3 regions of the Promicromonospora sp. NPDC110617 genome follow, and region 2 is predicted to be linked to each of the others. Evidence: predicted binding sites of a transcription regulator. Region 2 holds the regulator's gene; each other region holds the start of a gene.
What was found. Region 2 encodes LexA, which represses DNA repair genes until DNA is damaged. Its sites were predicted from a motif close to TCGAACANNTGTTCGA; they were not measured.
Positions count from the first base shown of each region.

Region 1: ACZ7LE_RS13335 (HNH endonuclease signature motif containing protein) is a predicted target of LexA. The motif match lies at 3,736-3,751, and genes of this name have one in related genera.
Region 3: ACZ7LE_RS20485 (DUF222 domain-containing protein) is a predicted target of LexA. The motif match lies at 7,061-7,076, and genes of this name have one in related genera.

Region 1 covers NZ_JBVKBM010000002.1:577,791-588,025, forward strand. Annotated here, with positions in the region: gene ACZ7LE_RS13320 (family 43 glycosylhydrolase) at 1-306, opposite strand, end outside; gene ACZ7LE_RS13325 (winged helix-turn-helix transcriptional regulator) at 465-863, opposite strand; gene ACZ7LE_RS13330 (SDR family NAD(P)-dependent oxidoreductase) at 972-1,805, shown strand; gene ACZ7LE_RS13335 (HNH endonuclease signature motif containing protein) at 1,890-3,605, opposite strand; gene ACZ7LE_RS13340 (DUF2200 domain-containing protein) at 4,036-4,404, opposite strand; gene ACZ7LE_RS13345 (BMP family ABC transporter substrate-binding protein) at 4,414-5,091, opposite strand; gene ACZ7LE_RS13350 (DUF916 domain-containing protein) at 5,088-6,473, opposite strand; gene ACZ7LE_RS13355 (purple acid phosphatase family protein) at 6,654-9,086, opposite strand; gene ACZ7LE_RS13360 (HupE/UreJ family protein) at 9,248-10,235, opposite strand, start outside.
Region 2 covers NZ_JBVKBM010000001.1:2,216,504-2,226,738, reverse strand. Annotated here, with positions in the region: gene ACZ7LE_RS09800 (class I SAM-dependent methyltransferase) at 1-59, opposite strand, end outside; gene ACZ7LE_RS09795 (TetR/AcrR family transcriptional regulator) at 190-840, opposite strand; gene ACZ7LE_RS09790 (GNAT family N-acetyltransferase) at 1,077-1,640, shown strand; gene msrA (peptide-methionine (S)-S-oxide reductase MsrA) at 1,654-2,208, opposite strand; gene msrB (peptide-methionine (R)-S-oxide reductase MsrB) at 2,208-2,690, opposite strand; gene ACZ7LE_RS09775 (hypothetical protein) at 2,874-3,095, shown strand; gene ACZ7LE_RS09770 (DUF389 domain-containing protein) at 3,228-4,187, shown strand; gene ACZ7LE_RS09765 (MFS transporter) at 4,420-5,712, opposite strand; gene ACZ7LE_RS09760 (ArsR/SmtB family transcription factor) at 5,768-6,772, shown strand; gene ACZ7LE_RS09755 (DUF5302 domain-containing protein) at 6,883-7,110, opposite strand; gene nrdR (transcriptional regulator NrdR) at 7,231-7,701, opposite strand; gene ACZ7LE_RS09745 (LysM peptidoglycan-binding domain-containing protein) at 7,864-8,358, opposite strand; gene lexA (transcriptional repressor LexA) at 8,550-9,365, shown strand; gene ACZ7LE_RS09735 (L-lactate dehydrogenase) at 9,451-10,235, opposite strand, start outside.
Region 3 covers NZ_JBVKBM010000003.1:602,574-612,808, reverse strand. Annotated here, with positions in the region: gene ACZ7LE_RS20505 (MFS transporter) at 1-1,310, shown strand, start outside; gene ACZ7LE_RS20500 (CehA/McbA family metallohydrolase) at 1,300-2,799, opposite strand; gene ACZ7LE_RS20495 (S9 family peptidase) at 3,118-5,112, opposite strand; gene ACZ7LE_RS20490 (HNH endonuclease signature motif containing protein) at 5,249-5,629, opposite strand; gene ACZ7LE_RS20485 (DUF222 domain-containing protein) at 5,713-6,945, opposite strand; gene ACZ7LE_RS20480 (VOC family protein) at 7,126-7,554, opposite strand; gene ACZ7LE_RS20475 (DNA-binding protein) at 7,649-8,599, opposite strand; gene ACZ7LE_RS20470 (erythromycin esterase family protein) at 8,904-10,175, opposite strand.

The sequences.
Region 1 (10,235 bases), on a different contig from region 2:
GGAGTTGTCGTCGCGCGGCCAGAGGTCCGGCCGCGTGTCCGCGAGGCCGTAGGGCTCCGGGTCGGGCCAGTTCGCGGGACAGCGGCCCGCGGGCTGGCCCGACGACGCCGCCTCATCGGGCGCTGCTCCTCCAGCCGCCCCGGCGCTCGGCGTGCCCCCGGGTGTCCGACCCGGTGCTCCCGCGGCCGCCGCCGAGGCGGTCGCGGCGGGCAGGGCGAGGCCCGCCACCAGCGAGCCGGCGACGCCGGCGGCGCCCGCCAGGACCGACCGCCGGTCGACGGGAAATCCGTTCGCTGGACCTGTCATGAGCACGTCCTCCGTTCCGGGCGCGACGCCGCCGTCGCGCGTCCGACGTGACGCTAATCGGCGGAATTCCGCCGCTCAAGACGTGACAGAAAGGTACGGAAAGTGCGGTGCGGGCGGGCGGGAGCGGGCTGCGCGAGCGGGCAGGCAGCGCGAACCGCCTATGCCGCCCGGTCCCGCACGACCCAGTCCGCCAGGGCCGACAGCGGGACCAGCAGCTCACGGCCGCGCTCTGTGAGGTCGTACTCGACCCCGGGCGGCACGGTGGGAAAGACGGTCCGGGCGACCAGTCCGTCGTCCTCCAGCGCGCGGAGGGTGCGGGTCAGCATCCGCTGGCTGATCCCGTCGACACGCCGGTGGAGCTCGTTGAACCGGTGGGCACGTTCCGCGAGCAGCATCAGCACGAGCAGCGTCCACTTGTCGCCCAGCATCCGCACCGTGTGCGTGACGGGGCACGCCTCATAGTCCTCCGTCGGGACGCGTCCCGGCAGCAGGCCGCGGACGGCGGCGGCGACCATGTGGGCGTCGGGGTGGGGCACACCGGTGTTCCCATCTGACATGAAAGTGCCTTCTTTCGAGACGTCCGTGGTGCCGTGAGGATCGATGACGTCACCGTATCCAACGGTCACGTCGGGGCAGCTCGACGGCGAGACGACGAGGAGACACGCATGAGCACTCCCCCCAACCTGCTGGTCCTGGGCGCCGGGCCCGGCCTCGGCATGTCGGTGGCCCGGCGGTTCGGCAAGGAGGGGTACCAGGTCGGTCTGGTCTCCCGCAGCGCCGACCGTCACCCCGGTTACCTGGACGACCTCCGCTCCGCCGGGGTCCGCGCCGTCGCCGTCGCGGCGGACGTGCGCCGGCCCGGCGGCCTGCGCCGCGCGGTCGACTGGGTCGAGGCCGAGCTCGGGCCCGTCGACGTCGTCTATCACGGGCCCGGCGCCGACAACCCGGCGGCCGCCCCGACCGGCATCCTCGAGACGCGCGCCGACGACGTCCGCGCCGCCGCCGCCCAGGTGGTGGACCCCGCCGTCGAGCTCGCCGGGCTGGTGCTGCCAGGCATGCGCGAGCGCGGCAGCGGAGCGATCGTCTACGTGTCGGGGCTCAGCGCCGTCGTGCCGTTGCCGTTCCTCGGGCCGTTCGCGCCGGCCTCGGCCGCCCTGCGCACCTACGCCCTGACGCTCGCGGAGGCTGCCGCGCCCGACGGTGTCCACGTGGGCTCGCTCGTGGTGGGCGGTCTCATCGAACGCGGCGACATCCACCGGATGCTGACCGCGGGCGGGGCGAGCACAAAGGTCGATGAACCGGACGCGCGGGAGGTCGCCCTCGACCGGGCGCTCAACCTGCCGTCCGACCCTGTTTCTGACTCGGCCGCCCGTTTGGCTGCTGACTCGGCTCCGCTGCCGGTGCTCGACCCCGACGACCTCGCCGAAGCCGTCTGGCGCATCGCCACAGGAGCCGAACGCGAGGTCGTCTTCAACGCGCTCACCCCGGATGCGGGCTGAGGAGCGTCGCTCTGGCTCGTCCCGACCTCGCACGCTTCTCGAAGGCGCGAGGCGGGCCGAGCCAGGACATGGCCAGGCCATCCGCTAGGCCGCCGTCGCGGGTGGCATGGCGGACGGGTCGTCGAGGTCGGCAGCCTCGCTCGATGCGGCGGGTGGGTCGATGGGTGGGTCGGCGGGTGGGTCGATGGAATCGGGCACTCGGATGCGGTGACCCCGCGCGTCCGTGAAGACCCACCCCGTCTCCACCAACACACCCCCGACATTGGCGATCGCGGGCTTGCCCTGCCAGGACATCGCGATCCCCCGCGCATCAACCATCTGGTGATGGAACCAGCACAACAACGCACTGTTCGCCACCGACGTGGCACCACCCTCAGCCCAGTGCGTCACCGCGTGATGCACCTCGCACCGCGACGGCGGCTGATCACACCCCGGAAACACACAACGCCCATCACGGGCGATCACCGCACGCCGCATCTGCCCCGACACCGTCCGCTGGGCACGCCCCACATCCAACACCGCACCATCGGGCCCGAACACCACCCGCGTCACCGCACTGTCACACGCCAACCGACGCAACAACCCCGACGGCACCCGAGAACCAGACTCCGTGAACACCGCACCACCCGACGCAAGCAACCCCGAACCCGACACACCCGACGCGCCCAGCCCACCCGCACCCGCACCGCCACCAGCACCAGCACCAGCACCAGCACCAGCCACGATCACCGGACCAGCACCAGTACCCGGCGCGCCCAGGACCGACCCACCAGCAGGCCGGCCCGGGACGCTCTGCCCGCAGGTCAGGCACAGGCCCTCACGCGTGCGAGTGACCTGGGCTACCAGCTCCGACCACGAGACCGTGACACTCAGGTGCGGCCGGATCAACGCACCCGGCGAGACCACGTTCGCATCCAGCACCAGACGCGCCACATCCGCCAGACCCTGCGCACGACGCTGACCCGGCGTCCTGGAGTCCCCCGCAGCCGGAGCACCGACCACCGCATTCAAAGCCGTCGTCAACAACAGACCGTGCTCATCGGTCAAGAACCCCGCCACATGAAACCCGCCCAACGTCTTGGACACATCCAGGAACTCACCCCGGGCCGCCCGATCATCCTCCACCTCGTCCGTGTCCGGGTCGATGACCGTGGCGAACCGGCGCGCGACCACCCGGAACTGGTCCGCGTTCAACACCCCCGCCTCCCGCAGGACCAAACCCTCACCCGTCACCACGGTTCCCTCCGAGATCGCGGTCTCCAACACCTTCGTGATCCGGTCCCTGACCTCCGATCCGTCCGGATCGTCCTGCGGGTCAGGCAGATCCACCGCGACCGTGTCCACGAACGCCTCCGGTGACGTGGGCTCGCCGGTGCGAGTGTCGATCAGCCACGCCAACGCGTCCTGACGCGTCTGACTCGTCGGCGCTACCTCGCACATCACCCGGGCATGATCCACACCCAGGATCCCCGCAACCAGACGCTCACGCGTCACCGGCAAGGCCTGCGCCAGACGACGCGCCATAGCCACGTCCTTACGGGCCGTCGAGGCCGCCACACCCTCCCGCAACCGCAACCACGAGGCGAACGTGCGCGACATACCACCACTGCGCCACGACCCGTCGTCCTCGATCCGGGGCAACACCGTGAACCGCACACCCTCCAGGCGACCCACCACCTTCCGGACCCGGGTATGGGCTTGCATCAACCTGGTCACTGACGGGGCGCCCCAGCCATCGAGCACGCCCGGTGCGACCAGGCCTGCCAGCTCCGCTACAGCGGCCTCGATCAGATCCAGCACACCTTCCAACGAGGTCACGCCCGCCGGGCCAGCAGCCCCGCCCGCTGGTTGCCCGCCCTCAGGTCCTTGCCCGTTCGTGGACTCCACCCATGCCACCCCCTGCCCTCGCCGTCCGCCTGACACCATTGTCTCGAACATTCATACGCATCGCGAGGCCCACTTCAAATCTGTGGATAACTCTTCCCGAGGAAGATCGCGGCCTACTGTTGCCCGAGGGGCCACGCCTCAGAAGCCTCGGACACACCTCGGCAGGAAGGATCGGGACATGGCGGGATCGCACCACGGCCGGGAGCTGGCAACCAACGCAGCGGCCGAGGACTCAGTGCCGTCACCGCATCGCGCACCACGCGGCTCCGCCTGTCACCGACAGAGGGATCACGGGCCGCGGGCACACGAGGCCCGCGCGCAGGACGAACCTGCGTCGCCCGCCTCAGATGCCGGCTGTCTCGCTCCCGCGCAGGATCGACGTCATCTTCTTGCCGCGCGCCAGCTCGTCGACCAGCTTGTCCATGTACCGGATCTGCTGCATCAGCGGGTCCTCGATGTCCTCGACGCGGTACCCGCAGATGACGCCCTTGATCAGGGACACGTTCGGGTTCATCGCGGGCGCCTGCGCGAAGAAGGTCTCCAGGTCCACCCCGCTGTCGATCGCCTGCCGCAGGCCGGCGTCGTCGTAGCCCGTGAGCCAGGTGAGCACCTGGTCCAGCTCGGCCGTGGTGTGGCCCTTGCGCTCCACCTTCTGCACGTAGAGCGGGTAGATGCTCGCGAAGCTCATGCCGAAGATCCGGTGCCGTGCCATGCCTCGACCCTAACCGAGCTCGACGACGATGCCCGTCAGGTCGTGCAGCACGCTCGCCGCCCCGGCGGCGACGGCCGCGCGCGCACGTTTCGCCGTGACGGCGCCCGGGTGGGCGTCGTCGTTGCCCAGCCCCGTTCCCCGGAACTCCGCGCCCGGCCAGACGACGGCGGTCACGTTGTGGGTCGGTTCCGGGAGCTGCGCGCCGACCACCAGGAAGTCGGTCTCCAGGTACTGGGCCGTGATGAGGGAGAACACGTCCACGACACCGTCGCCGACCCCGACCACGAGGTCCGGCGCGGTGGCCACGGCCTCGTCGATGCGCCGCTCGACCTCGTCGTCGCTCCGCGCGGCCAGCACGGTCAGGTCCGCCCCGTGGTCCGCGGCGTAGTGCTCGACGGCGTCCGTGAGGGTCGCCGTCGCGGCGTCGTCGCCACGGGCGACCACGACGATCGTGTAGCCGGCGGGAACGGCGACGTCGTCCCACGTGCCCGGCGTGGGACGGACGGTCGCCTCGGGCGCCGGCTCGTGGCTGGACCCGACGAACCGCGCCGCGAACCCGGTCAGGGGCGGCGGGCTTGCAGCATCGTCCGACGTCGGGCCGGCCGTGACGGCGCCGCACGCGGTAAGGGTGAGCGCGACGGCGGCCGCGGCCAGGCTCGCGATGAGTCCCGCTGCCGGCCGTCTCACGACGCGACCGCCCCGGACCTCGGCGCCTCGGGTTCCGCAGGAGCTGCCTGGTCGGAGCCCTCCGCCCCCTCAGCCTCGACCGCCGCGCTCTCCGTCACCGTGCCCTCCGTCATCGTGCCCTCCGTCACCGCGTCCTCCTTCAGCGTGCCCTCCACTGACTCTTCCGCAGGTACGCCCTCCGCCGCCGCGCGCTCCGCGAGCGCCTGCGCGACGGCGGCCTGCACGCGGGCGTCCTCACGCCGGCCGCGGGTCCGACGGCGGCGCACGATCATGACGACGGCCCCGACCAGCAGCAGGACGACGGCGAGCGGCAACCACGGCACGGCCCAGCCGGACGCGTGCGCCTCGACCGGGGCGACGCCGGGGGTCGCGCCCGCGACGTCGGGCAGCTGGGCGACGAGCACGATGTCGGCGCCGAGCCAGAACAGCGGCGCCACGCCGTCGACCGGCACGGACACGGGCCAGGACTCGCCCGGCAGCAGCTCGGGCACGTCGACGGCCGCACCCTCCGCGTCGAGCCAGCCGAACGGGCCGGCGACGCCGACGTCCTGGTTCGCGGCCAGCCGGACGTTGCCGTCGTTGCGGACGGTGTACGTGACGGTCGCGTCCCCCGGTCCGAAGGGGTTGAGGGTCTGGTGATACTCGACGTGCGCGTCCGTGACCGCCAGGCTCGGCGCGAGGTCGCCGGCGACCCGCAGGTACACGCGGATCCCGGACCGGGTCTCGTAGTCCAGCCCTGCCTCCTCCGCGGTGACGGTGCGCGAGGTGAGGATCGCGCCGGCGTAGTCGCCGGGAGTCGCGTCGTCGGGCACCCGAAGAGTGAAGGGGACGTCGGCGCTCTCGCCGGGCGCGAGGCGCACCTGGTCGACGGCGGGGTCGAGCCAGGAGCCGACGTGCACGGAGCCGGTGTCGTCGGAGCCCGTGTCCCCGGAGCCCGTGTCCCCGGCGTCAGCGCCGGTGTCCCGCGTCAGGACGTCGAGCTGTCCCGCCGTCGTGGTGTAGCCGTCGGCGGCGTAGATGTCGAGCTTCAGCGGGGTCTCGCCGTGGTTGGTGACGACGAGCTCGTCGGACACCTTGGCGCCCGGGTCCACCGTGTAGCGGAAGTTCTCCCGCTCGGCCCCGTGGTCGTTGGTCGCGGTGCGCACGCCCCAGGTGACGTCGTCGGTGGGCGCGGTCGCAGGCGCAGCAGCCGTCGGCCCAGCAGCAGCCGGCGCAGCAACGGTCGACCCAGCAGCAGCCGGCCCGGCGAGCGCCGTCCCGAGGGTGACGACCAGGGCCGCGAGCCCCACGGACAGGGCCGCGAACGCGGCCGAGGAGCGAGCGGCGACACGGCGCGTGGTCACGCGGGCGGCAGGCACGGGCATGGGCACTGGCACAAGCACGGAGCTTCCTTCGATGGTGCGAGACAGATGGGTTCGGGGAGGGGGCTCTACCGGGGTCACCGGACGGGCGACGCTCCTCGTGAGAGTGCCGCCCGCCCGGCGCGGGGTCAGTCCCGCTCGGGTCAGACACACGCAGGTCGGCCCGCGCAGGTCAGCCCATGCAGGTCAGCCCCGCTTCGGTCAGCTCAGCGCGGTGAGCGTGAGCGTGGCCCGGTAGGTCCCGTCGGTGACGTCGACGGGGATCTTCAGGTCGAGGTCGGCGCCGAAGAGCGCCGAACCCGTGGTGTGCCCGGCCGCGGCGCGGCCGAGGGTCGCGGACTGGGACAGGCCCGGTCCGCCGTTGAGCCCGGTCGCGACCTGCGCGCCGGCGACGGAGCCGCCACCCGCCTCGATCACGTCTGGGGTCCAGCCGAGGTACTTGCCGGAGAACGACTGGTCACCGGAGGTGAAGTCGCCCACCTGGGCCGAGAGCGACCACTGCGGGCCGCCGCGGCGCGTGTCGGTCACCCGGATCGGGTTGATCGAACCCTCGGCGGCGTAGTGGTCGCCGGCGGCCTCGGCGGTGCCGAGGTCGACCAGCGTGTTGGCGCCGTCGATGCTCCAGACGAACTCGCCCGGGGCGCCCTGCGGCACCACGACCTGGAGCTTCTGGGTGTTCGGGTCGACCGGCTTGGCGATGGTCACCTGGTCCACGACCGAGTTCACGGGGCGGTCGGCGTCCTTGGCCTCGGAGCGGATGGTGCGCACCGAGATGGCGTCGTCGGACACCTCAACGGCGGTGTAGTTGCGCACGTTCTCCTGGTTGAAGGCCGAGAGCCACCATGAGCCGGCCGCGTTCGCCGAGTAGTACTTCGAGCCGGACGCCGAGTTGGCCGTCACGTACAGGACGCCGCCGGGACCCGGGGTGAGCACGTCGGCGCCCGCCTCCTCGGCGGGGTCGGCCTTCTCACCGTTCCGGATCAGGTACGAGCGGGCGTAGCTGTGGTCGTGGCCCTGGAGCACCAGGTCGATGCCGAGCTCGGAGAAGAGCGTGGGCCACGTGTTGCGGCGGTCGATCACGTCGCTGTCGGTGGCGTGCGGGCCCACCGAGTAGATCGAGTGGTGGAACGACACGACCTTCCACTTCGCCTCGTCGCCGTGCTCCGCGACGACGTCGCGCACGAACCGCTCGTGCGAGGCGTAGTCCCGGCTGTTGGAGTTGAGGTTGAGGAAGAGCACGTCGTTGTAGACGAACCAGTAGTCGCCGCCCGAGCTCGTGCCCGATCCGGGGCCGGCCGTCTCGTCGAGGTTCGGCGTGTTGAAGTGCTGGCGGTACGCCTTGTTGCCGACGTCGTGGTTGCCGTTGTTCGCCACGAACGGGATCTGGCGGAGGTGGTCGGTCGACAGGAAGGCCTCGTACTGCGCCTCGCTGCTCGCCGACTCCACCTGGTCACCGGCCGAGAAGAGCATCTCGGCGTCCGGGTAGGCAGCCGTGGCGACGTCGAGCGTGTCGACCCAGCCCTCGGTGTCGCGCGGCACGTTGCCGGACGAGCCGAGCTGCGGGTCGCCGAAGAACAGGAAGTCGAAGTCGCCGTCGAAGTCCTGCGTGCGGAACGTGGACACCGCCGACCAGGAGCCATCGGTACCGACCCGGTAGGAGTACGCGGTGTTCTCCTGGAGCCCCGTGAACGTCGCGTGGCGGTAGAACTCACCGCTCGAAGACGGCCCGCCCGTGGCGGCGACGCTGGTCGCGTCGGCCGGGAAGACACCGTCCACGACCTCGCCCGCGGGCGCGATCTGGGCGACCTGCTCGGTGTCCTGGTCCGAGTACCAGGCGAGGTTGCGCTCGGCCTGGGTCGCACCGATGCCGAGCACGAGGTCGGTCACCGCGGTGGTCGGCTCCTCCTCGGGTACCTCGACGGGGACCAGCGACTTGAGGTCGAGGTACACGTCGGAGCTGCTCGCCCGGTCGTTGTAGAGGCCGATCGCCAGCGTGTTGACGCCGGCCTGGAGCACGTCGGCCGGCACGCTGAACTGCTGGTTCACCGGGTTCCCGGCGCTGGCGCCGGCGTAGGTGAGGTTCTTCTGCGCGTCGGGGACGGCCTCGACGCGCTCGTCGACGAAGCCGGCCACCTTGGTGCCGTTGACGAAGATCTGCACGGCATCGTCGAACGTCACGTCGCCGCGCAGCGACGCGATCTGGCCGAGCTGGTCCGCCGTGACGTCGAACGTGGTGCGCAGGTGGTACGTGGGGATCGCGACCTTGGTCGCCGCGGCCGGGTCCACGTAGTGGTCGAGCACCGTGGTCACGGGGAAGCCGGAACCGAGGTCCGGCGTCGCCGAGCCGTTCTTCGCGCCGAACCGCCCGGTGGCGCGCTGCCAGCCCGCGTCGTCGAACCCGGCGTAGGTCCAGGTGAGCCGGTCGCTGCTGCCCGCGGCCGGGTCGGTGTTGTCGTCCGAGTACGCCCAGGTGGTCGTGCCGCCCAGGAACGTCGAGGGCAGGTCTGCTGCGCCCGCGGACGTCGCGGCGTAGGTCAGGCCGCCGGCGACGACGGAGACGAGCCCCACCGCCGCGACGGCTGAACGACCCCAGCCGCGCACGGACGCGGCCGGGCGATGGTCATTCGCTTGCATGAGTCCTCCAGTGAAGGGAGCGCCGAGCGGCGCCGAGCCGACACTTGCCCCGGGAGACGAATCGGTGCCGACGCCGGGATGAGCGACAGATGAACATGCGGGGCGGCGGCGGGTGATCTTTCGTCCGACGGCGCGACGGCGCAGGTCAACAGGTCAACAGGTCAACCCAGCCCGAGCAGCCGCTGGCCGAACCAGAACAGGCCGACGACCGTCACCCCGGCCGCGACCACGGCGCCCGTCCACAGCGCGGTGCGCGGCGCCCGGCGCCGCAACAGGATCAGCAGCGGGAAGACGACGGCGATGATCCCGAGCTGGACCACCTCGATGCCCACGTTGAACACGAGGAGCGACCACAGCAGCGTCCACGAGAACGGCTCGTCGATGCCGAGGGCCCCCGCGAACCCGAGGCCGTGGACCAGGCCGAAGGCGAAGACGACGGCGAGCCGGAACCAGTCGGCCCGTTCGAGCTGAAGCCGCCCGGCACGGGCCGGCTCCAGCACGCCCTCCTGCCCCAGGACCCCGGTATGCGGCGGTGCCGCGCGTCCCCGCCACATCCCCCAGACGTGCCACGCCGCCACCACCGCGATCGACAGCGCGATGACCGGCTCGACCACGGCCGACGGCGCGCTGACCACACCGAGCGCGGCCAACAGGAACGTCACCGAGTGCGCCAGCGTGAACGACGTCGCGGCGAGCACGACGTCCCGCAGCCGGCGCGAGCCCACGATGAGCGCGAGCAGGAACAGCAGGTGGTCCGGGCCGAGCAGCAGGTGCTCCGCGCCCAGCACGAAGAAGTGACCCATGCGCTCGTACCAGTGCTCGACCGTCGAGAAGGACGGCGTGTGCTGGGTGAGCGCCGCGCTGCCGGCGGCGCCGTCGAGCTCGTAGTCGAGGATCGTCGTGGTGCCCGTGACGTAGCCCTCGTCGTCGGCGAAGAGCGTGCTGCGCACCTCGTAGTCGACGAGCTCGCCCGGCGCACCGGCACCGCCGGACACAGCCCCGGAGGACACAGCCCCGCAGTCGTGGTCGAGCACCAGCACCGCGTACGGCACGCCCTCGCGGTCGGTGATCTCGAAGTCGCCGACCTGCGCCGGGGCGCACGCGACGCCGTCGGCCGTCACCTGGAAGCGGTCGGTGACGTAGCCGAGC
Region 2 (10,235 bases):
GCCGGATCGGGGTCGTCCGAGGCCGGGACGGAAGGCGGGGTGGAGGGGTGTACGGACACGCACGTTCCTTTCCTGCTCGACGCCGCGCGGCCGGTCCGCCCGCACGACACCAAGAGAGTTACTAGTACGTCTACGTCGTCACCGTAGACCTCCCGGCCCTCGTCACACAACCGGCCGTCGGCCGCGCCGTCAGGACGCGGCGCGGCCCGGCGTGGCGAGGCTTTCCAGGTGGGCGAGGGCGACGTCGATCGCGATGCCCATGGGCTCGACGTCACGTGCCGTCTGGGCGAGAAGGTAGCCACCCTGAAGCGACGCGAGAAAACCGACCGCGAGGCGGGCGGTGTCGACGGACTCGTCCAGCACCCCGGTGCGCTGGATCCGGACCAAGGCCCCGTCGATCAGGCGCTGCCAGGCCTGGAACAACTCGTCCAGCATCTGCCGGGCAACGGCATCATGGTCGGAGACCTCACTCGCCAACGAGCCCAACGCACACCCATACATGCCATGCCGCAACGCATTGGCCTTGACCAGGGAATCACGCCAGCGCCGCAGCCCAGCCAGCGTGGAGACCTTTCCCAGCATGTTCGTCTCCCGGGCGATGACGAACTCCCCCACATGCACCACCACCGCCCGGACCAACGCGTCCTTGTCCTCGAAGTGCCGGTAGAGCTGAGACTTGCTCACGCCGCTGGCGACCATCACGTCGTCCAGGGTCGTCCCACCGATCCCCTGCACACGCATCAGGTCCGCGGCCGCAACGACGATACGGGCTCTCGTCCTCAACCCCCGCGCCGTCAGCCGGACGGCCGGGCTCTCGTCCGCGTTCGCGTTCGCGTTCACAGCGCCATCGTACTGAGCGGGCTTGCCGGCCCGTCGGTCACCCTGGCCTCCCGGGCCCTCGGGGCGCGACCGGCCGGACGATGTGCGGCCCGTCACCGCGGCGCCACCTTCCCGATGCGGTCTCATTCGATTCGGCCCCGGCCATGTGCGAAGCGTGCGCGGGCGTGCGATCCGCGATGGAATGTCATTCCGAAGTGACGTCAGGCCCTCATGCCTCGGCCCACCCAGGAGGAGAGATGAGCCATCGAGTCACGATCGACGGCACCACGATCGAGACGCAGCACCTTCGTCTGCGGCCCTGGCAGCCGGATGACGCCGTCGGGGCGCTGGCGATCTACGGGGAGGCCGACGTCGCCCGTTGGCTGGCACCCGCCATGGGGAGGATCGACGAGCCCGGGCAGATGCGGACGATCATCGAACGCTGGGTCGCCGAACAGTCCGGGACGGGGCGCCCGACGGGCCGCTGGGCGATCGACGACCTCGACAGCGGGGAGCTGATCGGTTCCGGGCAGATCCTCGGTCTCCCCCCGGAGGGGGAAGACCTTGAGCTCGGCTATCAGTTCGCGCCGACCGCCTGGGGTCGGGGGCTGGGGTCCGAGGCCGGTCACGCGCTCGCGCACTACGCGTTCTCCCGTGACGAGGAGGAGGTGTTCGCCGTCGTCCGCCCCGGCAACGAGCACGGGATCGGGACGGCGCGCGCGATCGGCATGGAATGGGTCGGCGAGACGACGAAGTACTACGACCTGAGGCTTCAGGTCTTCAGGCTGCGCAAGGGCGATCTCGACGTGCCCGGCCGGTAGTCAGGCGTCGCGGTCAGCTGGCGGCGGCGTTGCGCCGGGGAAGCACCCAGTTCGGGCGCGGGTAGTGGCAGGTGTAGCCGTTCGGATAGGTGATCAGGTAGTTCTGGTGCTCGGCCTCGGCCTCCCAGAAGGGTCCTGCGGGCTCGATCGTCGTCACCGCCTTTCCGGGCCAGAGGCCCGACGCGTCGACGTCGGCGATCGTGTCGCGAGCGACCTTGTCCTGGTCAGGGGTGAGCGGGAAGATCGCCGAGCGGTAGCTCGTCCCGACGTCGTTGCCCTGACGATCGAGGGTCGACGGGTCGTGGATCTGGAAGAAGAACGCCAGGACGTCGCGGTACGTCGTCGCACTCGGGTCGAAGACGATCTCGACGGCCTCGGCGTGCCCCGGGTGGTTGCGATAGGTCGCATGGTCGTTCCGGCCGCCGGTGTAACCGACCCGGGTCGCGAGGACGCCGGGCTGCCGGCGAACGAGGTCTTCCATCCCCCAGAAGCACCCGCCGGCGAGCACGGCCGTCTCGGTCCCGGGCGTACGCGTGACCTGGCCGGTGTCGTGTGTTCCGCTGCTCATCAGTTCTGCGCCTCTCCGCTGGGCTCGGACTCCGACGTGGACTCGAACAGGGCCAGGTACTCGCCGTAGCCCTGTGCCTCCAGCTCGGCGACCGGGACGAACCGCAGTGCCGCCGAGTTCATGCAGTAGCGCTCACCTCCGCGGTCCGCCGGACCGTCGCCGAACAGGTGCCCGAGGTGGCTGTCCGCGGCAGTGGACCGCACCTCGGTGCGCACCATCCCGAACGACCTGTCCGTCACGGCCCGCACCGTGCCTGCGCCGATCGGCCTGGTGAAGCTGGGCCAGCCGGTGCCGCTGTCGTACTTGTCCGTCGAGGAGAACAGAGGCTGGCCGGAGACCACGTCGACGTAGATGCCGGGCTCGTGGTTGTCCCAGTACTTGTTCCTGAACGCCGGCTCCGTGCCGCCTTCCTGCGTGACACGGAACTGCGTCGTCGTCAGTCGGCGCAGGGCCTCAGGCGAGGTCTTGTAGTCGTGTGCCATGTCGCTTTCCTTTCTGACACCGGTGAGGGGTGTCGTCATGGAGCACAACACCGTGGTGCCCGGTTGTGGTCCCGGCGTTCGATGGTCGTCACGGTCTTGTGGGTGTCACCATCCGCGCTCGTCTTACCCCGGCACGAAAGACATCGGCGTCTCGTGCCGCTCACCCTGGTGAACCGAAATACGGTGAGACGCACCGCCGACCGGCAGGCCGCCCTCGACCTCGACCTCGGTGCCCAGGAGTTCGTCGAGGCCGACCGCGCGCAGCTGAGCGAGCTCGCCCAGCGCGTCCGCGACTCACGCCTGCGCACGAACATCGCCCACATCGCGAGCCTCGACGAGGCAGTCGCCGCGTTCAACCCGACAGAGCGTGCCACAGGCAAGACTATCATCCACGCGCGCCCGTAAGGTTCGACCGATCGGCCGCACCGCACGGCCGCGGCGACGGTGCTGCGACGCCCGCGCCGCCACATGTCCAGCCCCGGCCCGGACAGGTTCGACGGGGTCGTGGCCCAGGCGGCGGGTACGGTTTCCCGCGTGATGCAGCACCTGCGCGTGATCAGCCCGCCCGCGACCACGGACGACGTCGTGGACCTGTTGCGGTCCGACCCTGCCGCCACCAACGTCGTGGTCCTGACCGGGAGCGCGATCGACCCGCCCGGCGATGTGGTCATGGCTGACGTCGCCCGCGAAGGGCTCAACCCCGTGCTGGACCGCCTCACGGACATGGGTCTGGACCGGGAGGGCTCGCTCGCCGTGGAGTCGGTGGACACCTCGCTGTCGCACCACGCCACGCGCGCGGAGGACGCCGCGCCGGGGCTCTCCGAGGACGCGCTGGTCTGGCACGAGGTGGTCGACCGCACAGAGGCCGAGTCCCGCACGTCCCTGGGCTATCTCGCGCTCATGGCGCTGGCCACGACCATCGGCATGATCGGCGTCCTGTTCGACCAGCCGATCCTGGTCGTGGGCGCGATGGTGGTCGGGCCGGACTTCGGCCCGCTCGCCGCGATCTCGGTCGCGCTGGTGGGCCGGCGCTGGCGCAGCGCCGGCCGCGCCGTCGGGACCCTGGCCGCGGGCTTCGGCGCGGGCTTCGGCGCGTCCGTGCTCATGGCCCTGCTGCTCCAGGCCTGGGGCCTGGCTGACCAGGCCACGCTCCTTGCCGACCGCCCGCAGACGTCGTTCATCTGGGCACCCGACGCCCTGAGCTGGATCGTCGGCGCCCTCGCCGGAGCCGCCGGCATGATCTCGCTCACCTCCGGCCGGTCCGGCGTGCTGGTGGGCGTCCTGATCTCGGTGACCACCGTGCCCGCCGTGGGCAACGCCGCCGTCGCGCTCGCCTACGGCGTCGGGGAGGAAGCCACGGGGTCGCTGGCCCAGTTCGCCATCAACGTCGCCATGATCGTGGCCGGCGCGGTGGTCTGTCTCGTGATCCAGCGCACCTGGTGGCGCTTCCAGGGCCGGACCGCGCCCCGCCCGGCCACGGCGACCAGCGGCCGCTGAGCCGGAGATCCTCCAGCTGGAGCGAGGGCCCCACCGCTCGACGGGCGAGCAGGCTCAGGGAGTGCAGGACGGCGGGCACGCGCCGCGCCGACTCGTCGTCGGTGTCGTGCAGCGCGAGCGACGCGTTGGCGTGCTCACGCACCGCCGCCAGCGTCTCCGCTCGTTCGCGCGGGTCGGAGGAGGCCAGGGCACGGTCGTGGCCACGCCCGCGTCCGTGGCCCTCGGTCACGAGCTACGGCCGGAGGACGACGTCGGGGCGCGTGCGATGGCTGCGGGCCACGGCGGCAGCGCCGGTACCGGCGGCGACGAACAGGACGGCCAGGCCGAGCCAGCCCACGGTTCCGTGCGCGATGGCGGTGGCCGTGACGAGCGCGGGGGCGACCATCGACGCGAGCGCGTATCCGGTCTGGCTGAGGCCCTGATAAGCCCCTGCGTGGCGAGGATCGGCAAGCTCGAACGCCATGCCCCAGCCGCCGGCCTCGCCCAGGACCTCTCCAGCGGAATGGGCGAGCGCAGCGACCACGAGCAGGACGCAGGCCGTCACGAGGTCGCCGTACCCGGCCAGCGCGTACAGCACGCACGCACCCGCGAGCAGCCACGACGCGCGCCGGACCGTGATCCCCGCCCGCCGCACGTCGTGGGTGCCGCGCGATGCGCGCACCTGGAGCGAGGCCACCATGACGGTGTTCAGCACGAGCAGCACCGCGACCATCGCCTTCGGCGCGTCAGTGGTGGCGACCCAGAGGGGGACGCCGACGGTCTGGAGGCCGAAGTGCAGGGCAACGACGCTGTTGCACGCCACGCTCGCGACGTAGGTGCGGTCCCGGAGCGGTGACGGCCCGCGGCCGACGTCGGCCGGCTGCTCGTCCACGGCGTGCTCGGACACCGTGTGCTCGGACACCGTGTGCTCGGACATCGTGTGCTCGGACATCGTGGCGGCGAGCCCGGGCACGCGGCGGCCGAGCCGTGCGAGCGGGACTGTGGCCACCAGCAGCAGCAGGCCGACGGCGAGCATCGCGGCCTGGTAGGCGGCGGGCGTGTCGGCGAGGAGCGCGGCCGCGCCGGCCAGCGTGCCGAGGCCGATGAAGACGTTGGTGACGACACGGAGACGGGCCCGGACGTCGACCCGCTCCGGCCCGGTGTACCACCGGGCGAGAATCGCCTGCTTGGCCGAGCCGCTCGCGGAACGCATGCCGACGGCGACGCACGCGACGAGCGTGAACACGACGGCGTCCGCGGCGAGGGTGTACGCGAGCATGGCGATCCCGTTCAGGGCCGTGGTCCAGGCCTGGACGCGGTAGGCACCGACGCGGTCCGAGAGCCGTCCGGCGGTGTAGGCCGACAGGACGCCCACACCGCCGGCGACACCCAGACCGAGACCCACCGTCGTGGCGTCGAGTCCGATCACCCGGGTGAAGTACAGCGCGCTCACGGTGTAGAAGACGCCGCTGGACAACGCGAAGGCCATGGTGCTGAGCGTCAGGGAGCGCGCGACGCGGTCGCGTGGGAAGAAGGTCTGTTGCACGCCCCTTTGTCCGCCGCGGACGGTGCCTCGGGCAATTGATGTAGCCTCCGGCTTCATGGAGCGTGGACGTCCCGGCGGGCTGATCGAGTACGAGCTCGCCGGTATGGACGTCGCCGACGTGCGGTTCGCCGTGTCGCCGCTCACCGAGCTGACGCTGTCCCTGCGTACGTTCCGCGACCCTGGCCGGTACCCGGTCCACCTGCCGTGGCTCCAGCTCACCGAACGCGCGCGCTCGGAGCTGGACCTGCCCGTGCTCCGGTCGCTGACCAACGCCGCGCTGTGGACGCCCGACTACCTCACGCCCCGGCCGCACAGCCCGCTCACCCGGATCGGGGACGAGCTCTCCGCCGTCGACGACGTGCCCGTCGGGCGGATGCTCGACGATCTGCGCGCCGTCCATCCCGGCACGTTGCCGGCGCCGCTGCGCGGCGATCCCGGGACGGTCCGTGACCGCATCGCGACAGCGCTGCGGACGTACTGGCACACCTGCTTCGAGCCCTGGTGGCCGCGCATGCGGGCCGTGCTGCAGGCCGACATCGTGCACCGTGGACAGGTCATCTCCGCCTACGGGACGGCGTCGATGTTCGCCGACCTCAGCGACCGCGTGCGGCTGGTCGACGGCGTGGTACGCGTGCGCCTGGGCTCCGACGCCCGGTTCCGCCGACCCACCACGGGCGAAGGGCTCACGTTGGTGCCGACGCTGTTCACCCGGGGCGCGACGACCCCGATCTCGCCCGACGAGCCGCCCGTGATCATGTACGGCGCGCGCGGCGTGGGGACACTCTGGCAGGCGGAGCCCCGCCGCTCGCCGAGAGCGCTCGCGGGGCTGGTGGGCGCGACACGTGCCGGCCTGCTCACGGTCCTGGCGACGCCGGCGTCGTCGACGGAGCTGTCGGGACGGCTCGGGGTGACCACGTCCGCCGTCAACCAGCACCTGCGCGCGCTGCGGGACGCGGGCCTGCTCACCAGTGCGCGCCATGGGCGGTCGGTCCTGTACATGCGCTCGGAGGTCGGGGACGCCCTGGTGGCCGGCGTGCTCGGTGTGCACGGTGCCGACTGACCGGACGAGCATCCCGGCGCGTGCGCGGCGGTCGTCAGACCTCCGGGGCGCGCACGGCAAAGGCCGCCGACCAGGTCAGACACCCGGTCGGCGGCCTCGGTCGAGCAGGCTCAGCCGGACTTGCGGCGGAACATCTTCTGGACTGGGCCCGTCGTCTCCGAACCGTGCACAGCACCCGTGTTCTCGCCACCGGCGGCAGAACGGCCGCGTGCGGCGTTCTTCCGGTCCAGCGCTTCCTTGAACCGCGCCTTCGCGTCCACGCTCGGCGCGGTCGCGGCCTTGGGCGCCTCAGCGTCCTGAGCCACTGCCTCCTCGGCACCAGGCTTCTCGTCCGTCACACCGATCACCTCCTCCTGTTTCGGGGGTCCCTCGATCGGGTCCGTCGTCGGCCCCAGCCTGCCCCACGGCGCCGCCAGGTGCCAATCGCTTTTCTCACCCCGTCAGCGACGGGGGCGCAGCTAGGCCTGGGCGGCAGCGCGCTCGGCGCGCTCCGCGCGCAGGGAGGTGATGGCGCTCTCGAAGTCCTCGAGCGAGTCGAACGACTGGTAGACGCTCGCGAACCGGAGGTAGGCGACCTCGTCGAGCTCGCGCAGGGGGCCGAGGATCGCGAGGCCCACCTCGTACGCGTCGATCTCGGCGCTGCCGTTGCTCCGCAGGGTCTCCTCGACCCGCTGCGCCAGGATGGCCAGGTCGTCGTCGCTGACAGGGCGGCCCTGGCAGGCCTTGCGCACGCCCGCGGCGACCTTGTCGCGGCTGAACGGCTCGGTCGCGCCGGACCGCTTGACCACCGACAGGCTGGCCGTCTCGACGGTGGTGAACCGCCGGTTGCAGTTCGGGCACTGCCGCCTGCGCCGGATCGACAGGCCGTCGTCGGCGGTCCGCGAGTCCACCACGCGCGAGTCGGCGTGGCGACAGAACGGGCAGTGCATGCTGACTCCTGCGTGGTCGGCCACGGACCGGAGAGATCCGGTCGCGCCCCGACCGTAAGCGGGCAAACCACCCCCATGCAACATCGCCGCAACATTTGACGGCGAATCGTGGCCTCCGTCCACTTCGTCGGGGCGTCCGGCCACTTTTCGAGGGCGTTCCGGTCAGTCCTTCGGGAGCAGGAGGAGCTCGCCGACGCGCACGGTGCCCGACGTCATCTCGTTGAGGTCCTGCAGACGCGCGACCGCCTGCCGCACGTCCTCCCCGGGCCTCGCGACCTGCTCGGCGAAGCCCCAGAGCGTCTCCCCCGGCTGCACCGCGTGCACGCGGACCTCGGTGGGCTCGCCCGGCGCGCTGGCGACGGCGGTCGCTCCCCACGTCGCCATCGGGGCGATCACGAGCATCGCCAGCAGCACCAGCACGACCCGGCCGCGCCGCGTGAGCCGCAGCCCGGCGAGCCCGAGCCGGTCGGCGACCGTGCGCGGCCCGCGGGGCGCGTACGAGTGAGCCGCCGGACGGGGCCGGGGCGGTGCGGACGCCCGGCCCGGGGTGTATGCGGTGCCCGGCCGGTAGGCCCGGACCGTGCTCGATCCGGACGCCGTCGCATACGCCGGCCCGTACGCCGACGTGTACTGCCGCAGCGGGATCACGTCCCCCATGGCCCCTCCTCGAAAGGTGACTCGAACTCTTGTCCGTCATACACACGTTCGTCGAACGCTCGTACCATTGTGTAGCACGGGACACCGTAGAAGTCGAGACACGCTCGAACATTCGTTTGAGCCGAGCACATTTGTGATCTAGAGTGGGCAGCGCACAGGAGAACATTTGTCGGAACGGGAGGGGCACGGGCATGACGGGACGGGACGGGACCAGCGACACGAGAGCCGTCGACACGGCACTCTCGGGTGTCGCCACGTTGGACGCGCCGGGCGACGGGGCGGTCGCCGACGTGCACGCGATCTCGCCGGCAGACCGCCTCACCGAGCGGCAGCGCCTTGTGCTGGACACGATTCGGCAGTCGTTCGAGACGCGCGGATACCCGCCGTCGATGCGCGAGATCGGCGAGGCCGTCGGGCTGGCCAGCCCGTCGAGCGTCAAGCACCAGCTCCAGATGCTGGAGAAGAAGGGCTTCCTGCGCCGCGACCCCAACCGGCCGCGCGCCATGGAGCTCGTCGAGCCCCTGGCCGAGCAGGTCGAGAAGCCGACGCGCGGCGAGATCCACTGGCCCGAGCCGCGGCGTAGCGGCCAGGTGCACTGGGGCGGTTCGGTGCCGGACGACGCGAGCACCCCGCCGCCGTCGTACGTGCCGCTCGTCGGTCGCATCGCGGCCGGTGGGCCGATCCTCGCCGAGCAGGTCGTCGAGGACGTCTTCCCGCTCCCCCGCCAGCTCGTGGGTGACGGCGAGCTGTTCCTCCTCAAGGTCGCGGGCGACTCGATGGTCGACGCCGCGATCTGCGACGGCGACTGGGTCGTGGTGCGCCGCCAGAACGTCGCCGAGCAGGGCGAGATCGTCGCCGCCATGATCGACGGCGAGGCCACGGTCAAGACGTTCAAGCAGACCGACGGGCACGTGCTGCTGCTGCCGCAGAACCCGGCCTACGAGCCCATCCCGGGTGACGAGGCGCAGATCCTGGGCCGCGTCGTCGCGGTGCTGCGCAGCCTCTGAGGTCTCGACAGGCTCGACCAACGAGAACAGGCTCGACCAGCAGTCGCTGGTCGAGCCTGTTCTCGTTGGTCGAGCGCGTCGGGACCTAGAACCCGAACCGCTTCTGCACCGCGCGCACGCTCTCCGCCGACGCGCGCAGGCCGGCCAGCTCGTCGTCCGACATCGGCACGCGCACCGTGTCGGTGACTCCTCGCCGGTCCACCAGGGACGGCACCGACAGGCAGACGTCGCTGATGCCGTGGTAATCGTCCAGCAGCGAGGACACCGGCATGATCCGACGCTCGTCCTTGAGCACCGCCTCGATGATGCGGGTCGCGGCCAGGCCCACGGCGTAGTTCGTGGCGCCCTTGCCCGCGATGATCCGGTAGGCCGAGTCGACCACCTCGTGGTGCACCTCCGCGCGGACCGCGGCGTCCAGGGGCGCGGCGCCGCCGACCGGCACCCAGTCGAGCAGCGGCACGCCGCCGATCGACGCGGAGCTCCACAGCGCGATCTCGGAGTCGCCGTGCTCCCCGGCGATGTAGGCGTGCACGTTCCCGACGGCCACCCCGCACCGTTCCGCGAGCACCACGCGGAGCCGTGACGAGTCGAGCACGGTGCCGCTGCCGAAGAGCCGCTCGCGCGGCAGGCCTGAGATCTTCAGGGCCGCGTAGGTCACCACGTCCACCGGGTTGGTCACCATGAGGTAGGTCGCGTCCGGCGCGACCTCGACCAGGCCCGGCAGGATGGTGCGCATCAGCCCGATCGTCGCCTCGGCGAGGTCGACGCGGCTCTGTCCGGGCTTCTGCTTGGCGCCGGCCGTGACCACCACGACGTCGGCCCCCTCGCACACCGCCGGGTCGTCCGAGCCGATCACGTGCGCCTGGGACG
Region 3 (10,235 bases), on a different contig from region 2:
TGCTCGGCCTGGACGCCGTCGTCTACGCGACCGTGTACGCGATCTACGGGGTGCTGGACGCGCTGGACAACCCCGTGTTCGGCTACCTGTCGGACCGGACGCGCTCGCGCTGGGGGCGGCGTCGGCCGTACCTGGTGGTGGGCGCTCTGGTCCTGACGGCCACGACGATCGCGCTGTTCTCCGTGCCGGGCGCCGTGGCGGAGTCGGCGGTGGGGCTGGCTGTGTGGTTCGCCGTGTTCGCGATCACCACCGAGATGGCCGACTCCCTGATCAACGCCAGCTACGGCGCGCTCCTGCCGGAGCTGTTCACCGACGAGCGGCGCAGAGCCACGGCCAACGCGGTGCGGCAGGGTGCGCAGCTCGTCGCGCTGGTGATCGCGCTGGCGCTGACGCCGGTGCTGGCACGGAACGTGCTGGGCACCGAGGGCTCCGCCGTCGGGTACGGGCGGCTCGCGGTGATCTTCGGCGTGGTCGCGGCCGCGGTGATCCTGTGGACGGCGTTCGGCGTGCGGGAGGACCCGGCGCTCGACGCCGAGCCCAAGCCGCAGTTCTTCCGGTCGGTGGGGCAGATCCTGTCGACGTCGCACTTCTGGACGGTGGGGCTGGTCAACGCCTGCTACGGCGCGGCGATGGCCCTGGTGCTGGGCGGGCTGCAGCTGTACGTGGAGCACACGCTGGGTGGCTCGGCGCTGGACGCCAGCATCCTGCAGCTCGTCGTGATCGCCGTGTCGATCGGGATGCTGAGCATGTGGGCCGCCGTCGTTCGCCGCAGGGGCGCGGCCTGGACGTGGCGGCTCGCGCTGCCGGTCGCCGCCGTCGGGTTCGTGCCGCTGTACTTCGCGACGGACCTGCTCACGGGGATCCTCGCCGGGCTCGCGGTCGCCGTCGGGTACTCGGGCGTGCTGGCGACGAACGACCTGGTGATCGCCCGCGTCCTCGACGCCGACGCCGCCCGCCACGGCACCCACCGCAGCGGCCTGTTCCTGGCCGCGTTCGGCGTGCTGGGCCGGCTCAACGGCCTGATCACGGCGGCGGCGCTGGCGTCGCTCGCGCTGTGGTTCGGCTACCGGTCGGGCGCGGACCCCGGACCGGACCCGGGACAGGCGTTCCGCGTGTACCTGTCCGTCTACCCGTTCGCGCTGCTCGTCCTCGGCACGGTGGTGTCGCGATTCATCCGCCTGCCGGCGGCGCCGGAGGCGGTGGGTGGAGCGTCAGGCGACGCTCCCGCGAGCGGAGCAGCCGACGGCGGTGCGGCCGGCGACAGCGGTGCGGCTGGCGGCGAAGCGGGCGACGCGCCCCTCACGCGCTGATCGCGAGCAGGGTCCGGTCGGCGGCCTCCAGGCGGTAGGGGCCGTGCTCGGCCGGCGCGGGGAAGGTCACGCGGTCACCATGGACCCGCCGCCTGCGGTCGGTGCCGCCGTCCGGCAGGCCCTCGACCAGCACCGTGCCGTCGGCGTCGATCGCGACCAGGTCGTCGCCCACGCGGACCAGGACGGGCTCACCCGGCCCCGGGAACCGGCTGATCGCGGTGCGGCCGTGCCGGATGGCGTCCAGGATCGCCTCGGGCGTGCGGTCCTCGGCGGCGACCCAGGTCGTGGGCGTGCCGGGCGGGAAGCCCTGGTCGGGCGTGTGGAAGTCGCTGCCGCCCAGGAACACGGGGTGTCGGGCTGCTCCGGCGCCCAACACCCCGAATGCTCCCGACGACTGGGCGGCTGGCTCGGTGGTTGACCCGGCGCCCGCTCGATCGGCCGAGCCGCCGAAGCCCCGGAGATAGGCCCACGGTCCGGTCGCGGTCAGGTCGAGGAACCACGAGATGTGCCACAGCTCCAGAAACCCGGTGCGCAGGGGGAACTGCCAGCCGCAGTCGTCCTGGAGCGGATGGTTCACGGACAGCAGGCCGCCGCGCTCCTCGACGTCGGACAACCACTGCGCCGCCGGGCGGCGGAAGTCCACCCAGCCGATGTCGCCGAACGCATTGGCGTGGCCCGCGTGCGTGGTGACCTCCTGCCCGGGCAGGAGGCAGACGTCGTACGCGGCGCCGACCCCGGGCAGGTGCGCGTGATGGGAGACCGTGTTGTGGTCGGTCACGGCGAGAAAGTCCAGGCCCCGGCCGACGGCGGCCGCCGCGAGCTGCGCGATGCTGAGTGTCCCGTCCGAGTGCGTGGTGTGGGCGTGCAGGTCGCCCGCGAACCAGGTCAGCCCATCGGGCGCGGGCAGGTCCCGCCCCAGCCGGGTCCGGCCGCGGGTGCCGGTGCTGCCCGGAAGGCCCGACCTGGTTGCCGCTGAACCGGACGTCGCAGACAGGGCTCCGGTGCCCGACGGCGGGGCGGGCGCGGGCGGCTCGTCCTCGACCGGGCCGGCGTCGGCCCCGGTGGCGATCGTGACGGTCACGTCGATCGGTGCGGCCGGCATCCCGTGCAGGCCGAGCACCACCGCCCACCGGCCCGGGACGATCTCGCCGGGCTCGTACCCGGGCGTGGCGGTGCCCTGCCGGTCCCGCCGGTCCCGCCGGTCCCGCCGGTCCCGCCGGTCCTGCCGGTCCTGCCCGTCACGCCAGGCGGTGCCGGGACTCGCGTTCGGGGTGATCGCGAACCGCGACCGGGCACCGCCGGACCAGCCGCGCCACCGCTGGGGGTCGTAGCACCCCAGGTCGATGACGGCGGCGTCCCGGTCGTACGCGAGGGTGACCTCCAGGGCGTCGGTGCCGCGCCCCGCCGGTATCTCGAACGGCACCTCGAGGTACCGGTTCTCGATCTGGTCGTCGATCGACAGGCGCAGGCGGCGCTCCTCGCGGGTCACGCACCGAGGCTAGTCCCGGGTCCGGGCGGAGCACAGGGTCCACGCCCGGACCCGCCGAAGCCGGGATGACCCGGCCTCGCGGGCGCCTGGCATCACGACTGCCCCGTCGCATGCTGCCCCGCTGCATGCTGTTCCGCTGCAGGACTGGCTCACGGCGTTGCAGTCACGCCGTATCGCTGTCACGCCGTATCGCTGTCACGCCGTATCGCTGACCTGCGGGGATGCTGTCCCGCGGGGATGCTGATGCTGACCCGCTGACCCCGCCGTGCGCGCCACGTGCGCCGCGGTGCGCCGGCTGACGGCCTGCGATCAGGCCGCTCAGCGGCCCAGGATCTCCGTGAGGAACTCGATCGCGGCCGGGTAGGCGTCCTTCCGGTTCGCCCGCTTGGCCAGGCCGTGCCCCTCGTCGTGGTAGACCCGCAGCTCGTGACGGATGCCGCGGTCCGCGAGCGCCGCGGCGATCTGCTCCGCCTCGGAGAGCGGCACCCGCGGATCGTTGGCGCCGTGGATCACGAAGAGCGGCGCGCGGAGCTGGTCGAGGTAGGTGATGGGGGACGCGGTGACCAGGAAGTCGCGGTCGTGCTCGAGGCTGCCGTACTCGCGTTCGCGGGCGGCGCGGCGGTACTCGGAGGTGTTCTCGAGGAAGGTCACGAGGGACGACATGCCGACGATGTCGACGCCGGCGGCCCACAGGTCAGGCTGCATGGTCGTGCCGGCGAGCACCATGTAGCCGCCGTAGGAGCCGCCCCAGAGGGCGCTGCGCTCTACGTCGAGACCGAGCTCGGGCAGCCAGGCGCGGAGGGCCGCGAGGTCGGCCACGGAGTCGAGGCGCTTGTCGACGTCGTCCAGGCTGACCCAGCGTTTGCCGTAGCCGGACGAGCCGCGGACGTTCGGGACCAGCACGGTGAATCCGGCGCCGGCGAGTGCCTGGATGACGGGGGAGAACAGGCGAGTCGCCTCTCCCTCGGGTCCGCCGTGCACGAGGACCACGGAGGCGCCCACGACGATGGTGCCGGTGGCGTTCGCGGTGCCGTTGTCCCCGGTGCCCGGGCTCTGGGGGTCAGGACTCTCGGCGTCAGGACCCTTGGTGCCGGAATCCTTGGTGCCGGGAATCGCCGTGCCCTTCGGCCGGTACACGAAGCAGGGGATCTGCTCGCCGTCCGGGGTGGGGACGCGGTGCACCGTGGGCAGCGAGATCGGCAGGCCAGCGGGGATCTGGGCGCGCCCGTCGACCAGGGTGTCAGCGGTACCGGTGGCGGCGTCGACGAGGTGGATCGAGCCAGGGTCGCCGGAGGCGGTCAGGTGCACGGCGAACCGTGAGGAGTCCGGGGCCCAGATGATGGTGGGCACGCCGTCGTCGGGCAGCGTGACGTCGCAGCGGTGGGTGCCGTCGTGCTCGTGGACAGCCAGGGTGGTGACGCCGTCCTGGTGATGGCCCAGGACCATCGCGGAGCCGTCGAGGGACAGGACCACCTCAAGGTCGTGGTCGTCGGCCTCGACGAGGGTCTCCCACGCGGTGCGGTCGGCTCCGTCCGCTCCGGGAGCGCCGGCGGGGCACACCCGGACGACGGCGGCGTACTCCCGGTCGTGGTCCGACGCCATGACCAGCGCCTCGTCGGCCGCCGTGACGGCGACGGGACCGGCCGCACCGGCGAGGAGGACCTGGGTGGAGCGCGGCCGGCTGCTCAGGGTGGTGATCGCCACGGAGCTCCGGTCGTGGGAGGCGACGGCGTCGACGAGATACCCGCCGCCGTCGTACAGCGTGGTATCGGAGCCGGTCGCCAAGTCGTGCACCACGACGTCGAAGTCGACGCCGTCGCGCCGGTTGGTCAGGAACACCACGGACTCGGCGGAGACGTCGGCCAGGTCGTGCTTGTACGCGGGGTCGTGGACCAGAGGAGTCAGGTCGGCGAGCGTGGCGGGCAGACGAGCGGGCCGGCCGGCGGGCAGACCTACAGAGAGGCCTGCGGAGGAGGCTGCGGGTGGATCGGCGGGCGACGCGGTGGCCCCGACATCGGTGGCTTTGATGTCGGTGGTTTCGATGTCCAGGAGGCTGAGCTGCATCTGCTCGTCGCCGCCGGTGTCGTGCTGCACCACCACGCGGCGAGTGCCCGGCACATAGCGGCCGGAGCAACGCGAGGGCAGGGCCGTGAGCTGCGTTCGGGTGCCGTCGGGCGCGATCTCGACGAGCTGCATGCTCCCGGACTCGTCGTTCCCTGCGAGGATCCGCCCCTCCGGATCGACGTCGAAGACGGCCCAGGCCGTGAGGTCGAGCAGGGCACCGATGATCTCCGGCGCGGAGGTCAGGGGCACGGCAGGCGGGGTCTCTGCAGGTGAGGGCGCTGAGTTCGAGGGCACCGGGCTGGAGGGCACTGGGTTCGAAGGCACGGCGGGCACGGGTGCGGAAGTCACTCAGGCAACCTAGCGGCGTGACCGCTCGCAGCCGTCATCAGGCTGCCCTGTCCCGAGCCCAGGGCAACTCGATCCGGTGACCATGGCGGCTGGTGAAACCCCATCGCCCCGGCTGGTCCGGTGTCGCGCTCGGTTCCCATGCCATCGTGATCCCGGTGGTGTCGACGAGCGTGTGGTGATGCCAGCACAAGAGTGCGGAGTTCGCGACGGACGTCTCGCCGCCGTCGGCCCAGTGCCGCACCGCGTGGTGCACCTCGCACCGGCTGGGCGGTTGGTCGCAGCCGGGATAGACGCAGTGCTGGTCACGGGCGATCACGGCCTTGCGCATCTGCCCGGTCACCGTGCGCCGGGCGCGTCCGACGTCGATCGCGGTCCCGTCGGCGCCGAACACGACGCGTGTGACCTCGGCGTCGCACAGGAGCCGGCGCAGGAGGTCGCGCGGAACGACGCTTCCGGTCGTGGACGCCCCGGTGAACGTTGCGGGCTGAGAGGTGAGCGCCGTCAGGTCGCCGGGACGGAGCGCGCCGCCACCGCCAGCGGTACGGCGGAGAGATCTGGCCCGGTGACGCCGGACCCGTGCCGCGAGCCGGACGCGTCAGGAACCTGGCTCGGGCGGGCATTCGACGCGTCAGCATTCGACGATTCGGCTCCGGTCCGTCCGTCGTAGCTGTTCGTCCGCCCGCTCCGCAGCAGCTCCGTCAGGGACACGGTGACGTGGACGTGCGGACGCACCGCGGCACCCGAGCCGACACGGCCGTTGTCCAGGACGTCCCGTGCCAGGTCGGCGAGCGCCTGCGCCCGGCGCTGGGTGGGTGTGCGGTCGTCGCCGGCGGCCGGAGCGCCCGTCATCGCGTTGAGCGCCGTCGACAGCAGGTGCCCGTGCTCGTCGGTCAGGAAGCCGTTGAGGTGCCAGCCCCCGAACGTCGGCGAGACCTCGAGGTGCTCCCGTTCGGTCGACTGACGGTAGCCGCGGTCGTCCGCGTCGGGGTCCGCGACCTGGCCGAACCGCTTCAGCACCCGACGGAAGCGTGCCGGGTCGCAGGCACCGGCGAGCCCGGTCAGGTATTCCTCGCCGGTGATCACCGGGGGAGCGGTTCGGGAGTCACCGTTCGTCGCCAGGTCGACGTCTGTGGCGGCCAGATCGACCGGAGCCTTGTCGTCGACGGCGTCGTCAACCAGCTCGGCGCCAGTCTCATCCGCAGAGTCATCCGCAGAGTCATCCGCAGTGTCTTCGGCACGATCCCCGCCGTCGCCCGGCACCTCCGGGGCCTCGACGGACGATTCCGGCAGTTCCTCCGGCTCGATCGGCGCGGCCAGCGCCGCCTTGCGCGCTTCGCTCGTCGGTGCGACGTCCACCAGGGCACGGACGTGGTCGACGCCGATGCCGCCTGCGAGCGCCGCTGCGCGGGTCGTGGGCAGGTGGTCGCGCAGCACCCGGCCGGTGCGGGCCTCCCGGTTGGCGGTGGTGGTGCTGACGTTCTCCGTTCTGGCGAGCCATGCCGAGAAGGTCCGCGCACCCGTGGCCCGCCAGGGATGCCGGGCCTCGATCACGGGCAGCCAGGTCAGTCGGACCGTGTCCAGGCGGGCGCTGAGTGCACGCAGCCGCGGCGCGGCGTCCACGAGCCGGGGGACCGCGATACCACCCGTACCGGTGGACTCGCCGATGCCGGCGACCGCGTCCGGGCCCGCTGAGGCCACCAGCTCGTCGGCGAGCACGTCCAGCTCGCTCAGCACGGTTTCGAGGGCACGAGGACCGCACACCGGAGCTGGTGAGAGTGGAGGCACCGGCGTGCAGTCCATCTCCTGCCACCCCCGCCTGTTCCGTTGCTGTGTCGACCCTCCGACCTTATCGAACATGTGTTTGATCTGCTGGGCGAAGATGAAATCTGTGGACAACTCTTGGGGCGGAGGGTGCTACCCGGCCTTGGCGGCCGCTCCGAACTGGTCGACGTAGTGCGGGTTGTACATGATGCCGAGCACGTTCCCGAAGGGGTCGACGACCGCCGCGGTGACGAAGCCCCCGTCGCCGCGCGGGGTGACGGGCTGGTACTCGGTGGCGCCCAGCTCCAGGAGCCGGGTCACCGTTCCCTCCAGGTCGTCGACGTGCCAGTACATGAGCGCGCCCCCGGGCTGGTCGGGCAGCCCCGGGGGCGCGTAGGCCCGGCTGACGATCCCGAGCTCGGCCTCGTTGTCCCCGATCCGGAACTCGGCATAGGCGGGCGTGCCGTCCGGTCCGGAGCGCTGGAAGTAGGGCTCGACGCCGAGCACCTCGGTGTACCAGGCGGAGGCAGCGGCGACGTCGTCGGCCCAGTAGTTGATGGTGGAAAATCCTCGAAGGCTCATGCCGCCATCTCAGCACCGGACACTGACACTCGCCGGGAACTGCGGGTGTTCTTGGTGCTCAGGGGCGGTTTTCAACCGCACTTTCGCCCTTGTTTCACCCCGCCTGCGCCGCGACGGCGGACTCGGTCCCGGACGGGTCGCCGCGTCGGGCGGCCGCGTTCAGCGCCTCCCGCAGCCCGGCAGCGGTGCCCTCGGCCTGGGCCTGGCCGGCGATCGCAGCCGCGCGCGCCTGCTCGGCCTCCGCCGCCTGCCTGCGCGCGGACTCCAGCGCGTCCCGCGACGCGGAGAGCTCGCCCTCCAGCCGGGCCACGGAGGCCTCGGCGCCGGCGCGCGCGGCCTCGGCGTCGGCCCGGTCCCGGTTCGCCTGCGCGACGTCGACACGTGCGACCTCCAGCGCTCCGCGCACGTCCGTCAGGGACTCGCGCAGGCCCACGGCGGCACCGTCCGACTGTGCGCGCGCCGACTCCGCCTCGGACCGCGCACGTTCTGCGGCCGCAGCCCCCGCCCGCACCTCGGTGAGCTCCTCGCGCACGGCTTCCAGCGCTCGCCGCGCGGCGTCGAGCTCGCCCTGCAGCCGGGCGGCCGACGCCGCGGCGTCGGCCTGGGCCTCCTCGGCCGCGTCGCGCTCGTCCTGGACCGAGCGCGCTTGCTCGCGCGCGGTCTCCAGCAGGGCGCGGAACTGTGCGAGCTCGGCGTCGGCCTCGTCCACGCGCGCCGCCAGGGCGTCCGCCTCGCCGACGACGGCGCTCAGCGCCTCGTCCGACGCCGCTGCTGCCGCCTCGTGCTCAGCCCGCGCCGCCTCGACGGCCGCACCCCACAGGGCGTCCAGACCGCGCTCCGCCAGCGCGCTCACCGCGGCGGGCAGGTCCGGGAGCGCGCTGCGCGCGTCGTCCTCGGCGGTCTTCGCGTCACGCCACTCCCGCAGGTACTTCGTCGCCGTGGCGTTGGAGCAGCCAGCTCGCTCGCGCACGTTCGTCACGGTCAGCGCCGCACCCTCGGCCGCCAGTGCGTCCGCCGCCTGGAAGACCCGTTCCCTGTCTCGCACGTCGTTCCCCGCTCACGTCGTCGTCTCGACTGTCCGTATTTCAGACCGCCGCCGTCCCCCGTAGTAGTACGAGTAGTAGCGTAATCCTACTCCTACTTTTGCGCCACACACTGCGCACCCGCTTTCCTGAAGCGGGTGCGCAGTGGACACAGAATCGGCCAAACAACAGGGGTTAGCTGGCTCTGTCAGGGCACTACTCGGCACCCGAGGAGCAGATAGTGAGCATCGAATCCGGCGGGGGATCGGTCTCAGATCCGCGGCACCTGGGCCGACGATCCGACCGGACCGACACGCGGACGCAGGATCACTCCCCAGGAACGTCCTGAGGAACGTCCTGGAGAAACACGATCCCGTCCAGGTCGGCGAGCTGGTCCGGGTCCAGCGGCGCGTAACCGAACCACGGGGACACCCGCGCCACCGGGTCCGGGATCAGCGCGGCCAGTCCCGGGGCGTCGACGACGGACCGGTCCGCACCCAGCGCGGACAGCAGCCCTTCGATGCTGTCCGACGGCGCGTCGTCCACGCTCTGGTGCCGGATGGTGCCGACCGCCGAGGCCAGGAACCCGTACCGCTCACCCAGCCGAGCGCCCACCAGGGCGCCGGCGCCCCACCACTCCAGCCGCGGATGGTCCCACATGCGCATCGTGCTCATGCCCCGCTGCAGGTGACTGTTGTGCGCGTTGACCAGCAGAGGGCCCCGCTCGGCGAGCCCCAGCAGGTTGTCGGCCATCATCGCGTCGCGTACCGCGAGCAGCCGGGTCATGCGGGCGGGCGAGGGGTCGGCCATCCAGAAGTGGTAGCGCAGCAGCCCGGTCGCGGTGCGTCCGTACAGGCGCGCCCGGTCCCACTCCTGCGCCGTGGAGGTGGCGATGAGCTGTGGTGCGTGCGTGTCGAGGAGCATCGCCAGGTCGTCGGCGAGCAGGCGCAGCTCCCTGGCCTCGGCGGACTGACCCACGGACCGCGCCGGGTCCATCATGGCGGCGGGTTCGGTCCAGCGGGCGTCCGCACCGATCATCCGGTCGAGCACGTCCGCGGCACACGGCAGCAGATCGGAGTCAATACGTGTGGACAGGTACTCGTACAGGGCGGTGAGCGCTGCCCGGGGGCTCGCGGCCGCGTGGATCTCCAGCGGCCCGTCGAAGCCCGCGAACCGGAGCCGTCCGGCATCGGGCCGGCCCTCCGCGCCGGCGCGAACGATGTGGGCACCCGCATCGCCGGCATGCTCGCCGTCAGCACGCTCGTTCCAGGCGCGCATCCAGCGCACCAGCTCGCGGTTGGCCGGGAAGGAACCCCACTCGTGGCTGAACCCACGCGCCATGACGTCGTCGAGATCGCCCTCGCCGGTGGCGACGTAGTCGTCCACGACCTGCCCCGCGAGGCAGTCGGTCTCCAGGGCGATCGTGCGGTAGCCCTCCTGCTCGACTAGCTGCCGGAAGAGCTCGTTGCGCAGCCTCAGCAGCGCGCCCGCACCATGGGTGGGTTCGCCCAGGGCGAGGATCCGCGGCCGGCCCGGGAACAGGCGCAGGACGGCAGTGGCATCAAGGGGATGAACGGTGTGCTCGAGGTCTCTCACCATTCCCTCAACGGTATCGTTGACGTCTCGGTTGAGACCTGGGGCCGGCACCCGCCGGAACAA